2 regions of the Citricoccus sp. NR2 genome follow, and region 2 is predicted to be linked to the other one. Evidence: predicted binding sites of a transcription regulator. Region 2 holds the regulator's gene; the other holds the start of a gene.
The links. Region 2 encodes LexA, which represses DNA repair genes until DNA is damaged. Its sites were predicted from a motif close to TCGAACANNTGTTCGA; they were not measured.
Positions count from the first base shown of each region.

Region 1: the regulator LexA is predicted to act here: its motif matches at 1,422-1,437, upstream of O1A05_RS02410 (HNH endonuclease signature motif containing protein).

Region 1 covers NZ_CP115154.1:513,782-517,192, forward strand. Annotated here, with positions in the region: gene O1A05_RS02405 (C40 family peptidase) at 1-1,021, shown strand, start outside; gene O1A05_RS02410 (HNH endonuclease signature motif containing protein) at 1,480-3,246, shown strand; gene O1A05_RS02415 (universal stress protein) at 3,307-3,411, opposite strand, start outside.
Region 2 covers NZ_CP115154.1:2,802,317-2,805,727, forward strand. Annotated here, with positions in the region: gene hisB (imidazoleglycerol-phosphate dehydratase HisB) at 1-21, opposite strand, end outside; gene O1A05_RS13180 (histidinol-phosphate transaminase) at 81-1,142, opposite strand; gene O1A05_RS13185 (LysM peptidoglycan-binding domain-containing protein) at 1,243-1,500, opposite strand; gene lexA (transcriptional repressor LexA) at 1,855-2,586, shown strand; gene O1A05_RS13195 (ATP-dependent DNA helicase) at 2,680-3,411, opposite strand, start outside.

The DNA.
Region 1 (3,411 bases), 1.0 Mb from region 2:
GTATGCAGAGCTGCACGATATTTCCGACGCCGAGGCCGAAGAGCGCGTTTCCGCCATCGAGGCATCGGACCTGGAGCAGGCACTGCAGGCGGCCATTGCCGACTCTGATGCTCGCGCCGCCGAAGAAGCCGTCAGCCCCTCACCGTCAAGCACCGAAGCCGCAGAGGCCCAGGAGCCGACCCCCACACCGACCCCGACTCCTACGCCTTCCGAGACGCCGAGCGCAACGGCCTCCGAGACCGCCACGGCCTCCCCCAGCTCATCGGCATCGCCGTCCGCATCTGCTAGCGCTTCGGCTTCGGCTTCCCCGAGCGCTTCTGCCACTCCGAGCGCCACGGCCACCCCGACCCCGTCAGCCAGCGCTTCGGCGTCGCCGTCAGCCACGCGCACCGCCACCCCGACACCGTCGCAGACCGCCACCCGTACGGCGACCCCCACTCCGACGCCGACCGCAACGCGCACCGCCACCCCCACGCCAACGCGCACTGCAACTCCGACGCCAACTCGGACCGCCACCCCGACGCCGACGCGCACTGCAACTCCGACGCCAACTCGGACCGCCACCCCGACGCCGACGCGCACTGCAACCCCTACGCCGACCCCGACGAAGACCCAGCAGGTCCAGACGGCGTCGAACTCCGGATGGGCAGGCACCGCCATCAACTGGGCCGTCAACAAGGCCAACCAGCCGGGCACTTACTACACCTGGGGCGGCAACGGCCCGTCCGGCTATGACTGCTCCGGGTTCACCCTGGGAGCCTTCCAGGCCGCCGGCAAGTCCCTGCCGCGCACCTCGACCACCCAGTTCCAGGCCGCCAAGCAGTATGTGCCGCTGAGCCAGCTGCAGCCTGGCGACCTGGTGTTCTGGAGCTCCAACGGCGGCTCCTCCATGTATCACGTCGCTCTGTACATCGGGAACGGCCAGATCGCGCACGCACGTAACCCCCAGATGGGCGTTTCCGTGACCGCGCTGAACTACGGCGGCATGGTGAACGTCCATCCCTACGCAGGTCGCTACTGACCGCGCCATCATCTACCCTCGGGAATCCGGGGTCCGGGGAAGTTCTCCGGATTCCCGAGGGGCTATACCGAACAGAGGCGGCACCCTAACGAAGGGATACCGCCTCTGTTTCTTTAACTTCTCTCGCCCCTCTCCCCCGATGTCCCCCATGACCGTTTTCTCGTTTCCCGTTCCCCATCGCCCCTCTTCTCCAGACGCCGGATCTCGCTCAGAGGTCCGGCGCTATTTTTGTCTCCACCTGCGCTCTACCTTCGCTGCAGCACGTCGGGGTCGCGAGCCGCACCCTTGTGGAGGAGCCATCTCCCGCACCATCCCGCGGCCCCATTTTTCGGGCACCCCAACTTATCCCCAACCTCGATCACCACTTCCCTTTAATCGATACCGTAACTAGACTTGGAACTAGAACACACGTCTCAGAAGCCTGAGGGGCTCAGACCGCAGGAAGGGGGAGCCGGGCCATGACCAGCACCGCATCGCCTTCCCTTTCTGCCTTGCCTGAACTCCTTGAATCCCTGGACGACCTTTCCACCGCCGATCTGACTGCCCTGCTTGAACAGGGCCTCACCACCCTGAGCCGGCGCGTCTCTTCTGCCCACGCCCATGACGAGTTCAGCCCGTTCCAGCGGGAGAAAACAGACGACCACCACGACTGGGGCACCTCGTTCCTGGCCAATGAACAAGGCCACTACACCACCGGTGGCAGGAACGCCGAAGACGCCATCACCTGCGCGGACCCGGCCGCGTCCCTGCCCGCCATCATCGAGCAAGCCGCTACCCTCGGTCGGCTGTGTGAGAACGTGGAAACCGCGTTAGCCGGGGTCGTTGGTCGGATCTTCCCCCTGCACGAACAACGCCTCGAACTCCTCGGACTCCCTACCGGGCGTCTCGCCTACAAAAACGCCGCAGACTACCTGCGATTTCACACCATGGTCGGATTCGGTGTGGCTCGACGTCGTGTTCAGACCGCGACCGCTGTCCACCCCGACACCACACTCACCAGCCTTACCGACGCTGCTGGCACCACGACCGAACCCCCGTTACCCGAAGTACACGACGCTGTTGTTGACGGAGAAATCACCCCACGAGCCACTCAAGCCATCATCGAGGCTCTCCAGGCGGTCGCGGAAGAAGCCCGCAGTGTGAGTACTGACCCAGAAGCGGTCGCCAAACTCATCAACGACGGCGAGAAAACCCTCATCGACGAGGCCCGGGAATTTGATGACAACGCCTTCGCCACGTATGCGGCCGGGTGGAAAGAACGCACCAGCACCCGGGTCAACCCCGACGGGCAAGCACCCGATGACAAATACGCGGAGAAAAAGCGGGGACTGCGTCGGATCGGGACCCGCGGCAAACTCAGCATCTGGCAATGCGCCACCGACCAAGCAGGCGACGAACTCTTACGCGCCCTGGTCCACGCGATGAACAACCCCCGGGCCACCCCCGGCTCCCACAGCGCAGAAACCAGCTCAACAGCCGACACCAGCTCAGGCACCGGTGCTGAAGCAACAGCCGACAACATTACGGGATCGACGCATGCGGTGGATGCTGCAGGGCACCCGGTCGAGAACCTGGATGAGCGCACCCCGGCGCAGAGAGCCCACGACGCCCTCATCGGAGTCCTCACCGCAGGATTGAAAGTCCCACACAACAAACTCCCAGACCAGGGCGGCACCCGGCCTCAAATGCTGGTCACCATCGACCTGACCCTGCTCCTGAGGATGATGCACCAGGGCGGTTTCGCGCCGAAGAACTTCGACCCGGCCTGGCTTGCTGATGGGACCCTACCCAGTTTCCAGCTCAGCCAGGGCTCTTACACCGGCCCGATCAGCCCCGCCGCCATCCGCCACCTACTCTGCGAAGCCGAGATCCTGCCCGTCGTCCTAGGCGGTGCAGGACAAGTGTTAGATGTCGGCACCAGTGAACGATTCTTCGATAAACACCTACGCAAAGCACTCGTCGCCCGCGACGGCGGCTGCGCCGCCCCCGGATGCACCACACCGGCACCCTGGTGCGAGGCCCACCACATCGACCCGGCCCGCAACCACGGCCCCACCTCCACCGCCAACGGGGTACTGCTATGCCACCACGATCACCGGTTAGCCGACCGAGGCGACTGGGACATCCACATCATCGATGACGTGCCCTGGTTCACCGCGCCACCCTACATCGACCCCGGCCAAGTACCGAGGCGCAACACTTACTGGCGACCCCAACGGGAGTAGGCCAGCGCGCGCAAAGAACGGGGAAGTCAACACTCGAGTAGAACGGGACAACCGCCCTACTTAGCCGTCGAACATCGGGCCGAACTCCGGCCGGGATTCCAGGCGCTTGTCCTTCGTGAACGGCACCACCATCACCGGGCCCTTGGCGTGGGCGATGATGCCCTG
Region 2 (3,411 bases):
GGAAATCAGTTCAGCAACCATGAAGAGGGCGCTCCTTGAGTTCAAGGCCGACTGGGACTGTCCAGCCGACGCCAATAAGTCTACTGTGCAAGCTCCGGAGCGTCCTCGAGAATACGCCTCATCGCGTCAAGAAACGCCGAGGTCTCTTCAGCTGTGCCTGCAGTCACACGCAAGTGGTTGGCAATACCGACATCTCGCACCAAGACCCCGAAAGCAAGTAGCCTTTGCCAGACTTCGCTGGCGTTCGACAGCCCACCAAAGAACACGAAGTTTGAATCGGAAACTGCAGGACGCAATCCCAGCTCCCGAAGCCCATCCACGATTCGATCACGTTGGACCTTAATTTCCTCAACCGTTGCCAACAGCGAGTCAACGTGGGCCAACGCGGCGTTAGCCGTCGCTTGAGACATAGAAGACAAGTGATACGGAAGTCTCACGAGCCGAATGGCGTCAGTCACTTCTGGCGCCGCCGCGAGGTAACCGAGACGGGCGCCGGCCAACGCGAAAGCCTTCGACATAGTACGCGTCACGATCAATCGGGGACGTCCGGGGAGCAGAGTAAGTGCGGAACGCGTACCCTCCAATGCGAACTCGGCGTAGGCCTCATCCACAACAACCATGGACTGGCATGCGTCGGAAGCCTCGTAAACGGCCTCGATCACGTCCAGCCCCAATGCCGTTCCGGTTGGATTATTGGGAGAGCACAGGATCACGATGTTAGGCGCGTGTTCTTCGACCTGCACTGAGGCAGATGTTGCTGTAAGCGTGTAATCATCATTCCGAATTCCGGCGATGTATCTGGTGCTCACGCCTTCAGCGAGCAAGGGATACATCGAGTAAGTCGGTGGAAAACTCAGAACACTTCTGCCTGGTCCACCAAAAGCCTGCAGAATCTGCTGAAGAATCTCGTTAGATCCATTCGCTGCCCAGATCTGCCGCTCAGTCAGACCCTCGCCAAGATAAGCCGCCAAACGTCTACGGAGTTCCGTGAATTCCCGGTCCGGATAGCGATTCAACGAACGTGCCGACTGAAGCGCTTCAGCTCCGATCGATTCGACCACGTCTGTTGGAACCGGATGCGTGTTTTCATTCGTGTTGAGCATTACCGGCACATCTAGTTGTGGTGCCCCATAGGGAGTCATGCCACGCAGGTTCTCACGCAAAGGTAGAGCCGCTAGAGCATCAGCGTTGAAATCGTTCGAGTTTGGAGTCACGCACACAGTCTAGATCCGACGTTGACCTTCAGTTCCCCGGTGACGCGGGAACGAAGAGCGTATCGCCGACATTAATATCCGATCCTGCGAGCTGGTTCAGGTCACCGATGCGCTGAACAATCTCAGCGCGGGGTGCATCGAGATCAACCTGTCCCGCGATCCCCCAGAGGGTGTCGCCGTATCCGACAGTGTATTCGATTGCACCCGAGGGCAGACCGGAGTTCGACGCGTTCGCTGAAGAACCGAACAGATCCCCGATCAGGGCCGCTGCAACGATCAGGGCCATCAGAATAATGAGGGGAAGTGTTCGTAGAACAAATCGACCGCGTCGAGTCAGGCAAATGCCGCTGCTTCCTTGGTTTTGCGTAGCGATGCTCATGATCCCACTGTCCTCTCTTTTCGAACGGCCCACTTCTTTCGACTCGATCGACCGTTCTAAGTTCGTACATCTTTTCTAGCACAGCCTTTCGACCGGATGCAAGATATTCCTCGTACAGATCTTTGAACTTGTTCGAAGAATGCTGTAGCCTTGAAGTACGGATCGCCTTGACCCTGCGAATCGGTCACCGGATGTCCCGGCGTCTTGACTGCGAAACAGAGTCCATCAGCGGCCATGGACACGATAAGAACGGAGAGCCCCATGAGTTCATCGACTCCAGACGGTCACGAGCAGAACTTCGCGGTATACAGCGTTAAGAAGCTGACGCAGCGGCAGCGACAAGTGCTCAATTACCTACGACGAGCCATCGCGAAGACTGGCTATCCACCGTCGATGCGTGAGATCGGCAAGGGGACGGAGTTGCTGTCTCTCTCATCCGTGACGTACCAGCTCAAGAAGCTCACCGAGTACGGGTACATCCGCCGAGATCCTCGTATCCCCCGGGCCATCGAGATTCTTCGCGATGAAGACGGAAATCTCCTGGGCAATGAGTCAGATTCGGCCCAGGAGATTGACACCGATGAGTTGCAGCTCCCCTTTAGCCGCGAAATCGACTCTCACAACGTCATGGTTCCCTTGGTGGGGCGCATTGCCGCCGGCGGGCCAGTGTTGGCTGATCAGCATATCGAAGATGTCATCGCCCTCCCCAAGTTGCTAACTGGTGATGGGGACCTGTTCATGCTCAAAGTCACCGGAGACTCGATGGTGGATGCCGCTATCTGCCATGGCGACTGGGTCGTGGTACGCAAGCAGAACAGCGCCACCAACGGCGACATCGTCGCCGCCTTACTCGATGAAGAAGCAACGGTGAAGACTTTCCGCCAGCGCGATGGCCATACCTGGTTGCTGCCTCAGAACACCGCGTACGAGCCCATCTTGGGCGACCACGCCACCATCATGGGAAAAGTTGTGTCCGTCCTTCGATCCATCTGACGCTATCGGCGATATAGCCCGCCGATAGAACGACAGGGGCCCAACGACGTTTTCGTCGTTGGGCCCCTGTCGCGTCGTGATCGCTCACCGTATTTAGACCTTCGCGAGGCGACCGAGGGCACCGAGCACAGTGTCCTGTTCCGTCGTGTACCAAAAGTCCGGCAGGGCTGACCGGATATACTTTCCATAGCGGGCATGATGAAGCCGCGAGTCAAGGATCGCCACGACACCTCGGTCATTAGCCGACCGGATGAGTCGACCCACGCCCTGAGCGAGTCGGACCGCAGCATGAGTCGCTGAGACTTGGATGAAACCGTTGCCCCCGCGCTGCGCAACGTCTCGTGTACGAGCCTCGGACAGTGGGTCATCAGGACGTGGGAACGGCAGTCTGTCCACCACCACCAGACGGCAGGAGCGTCCGGGGACGTCCACGCCTTGCCAGAGGGACATCGTGCCGAAAAGGCAGGTATCCTCCTCTTCCGCGAATTGTTTGATCAATGCGGACAGCGTGGAGTCGCCCTGGCAGAGAATCTGTGGATTTGGCCCCAACCGCCGACGCAACTCATGAGCCGCGTCCTCGGCCGCCCGGCGCGAAGAGAAGAGACACAATGCTCCACCCTGAGAAGCTCGCAACAACGCCTCTAGTTCGTCGTACGTCGCCGGCGAGGTGAGGCGACTTGGTTTAGGCAGTTTCTCAGCCACGTAGAGAATGCCTTGCTTGGCGTATTCGAAGGGGCTACCCACGTCAATGCCCGTCCACTCCGGTCCACCGGACCCCGAGAATCCTAGATCTCCAGCGATGGGCCCGAATGAGTCCCCGACCGT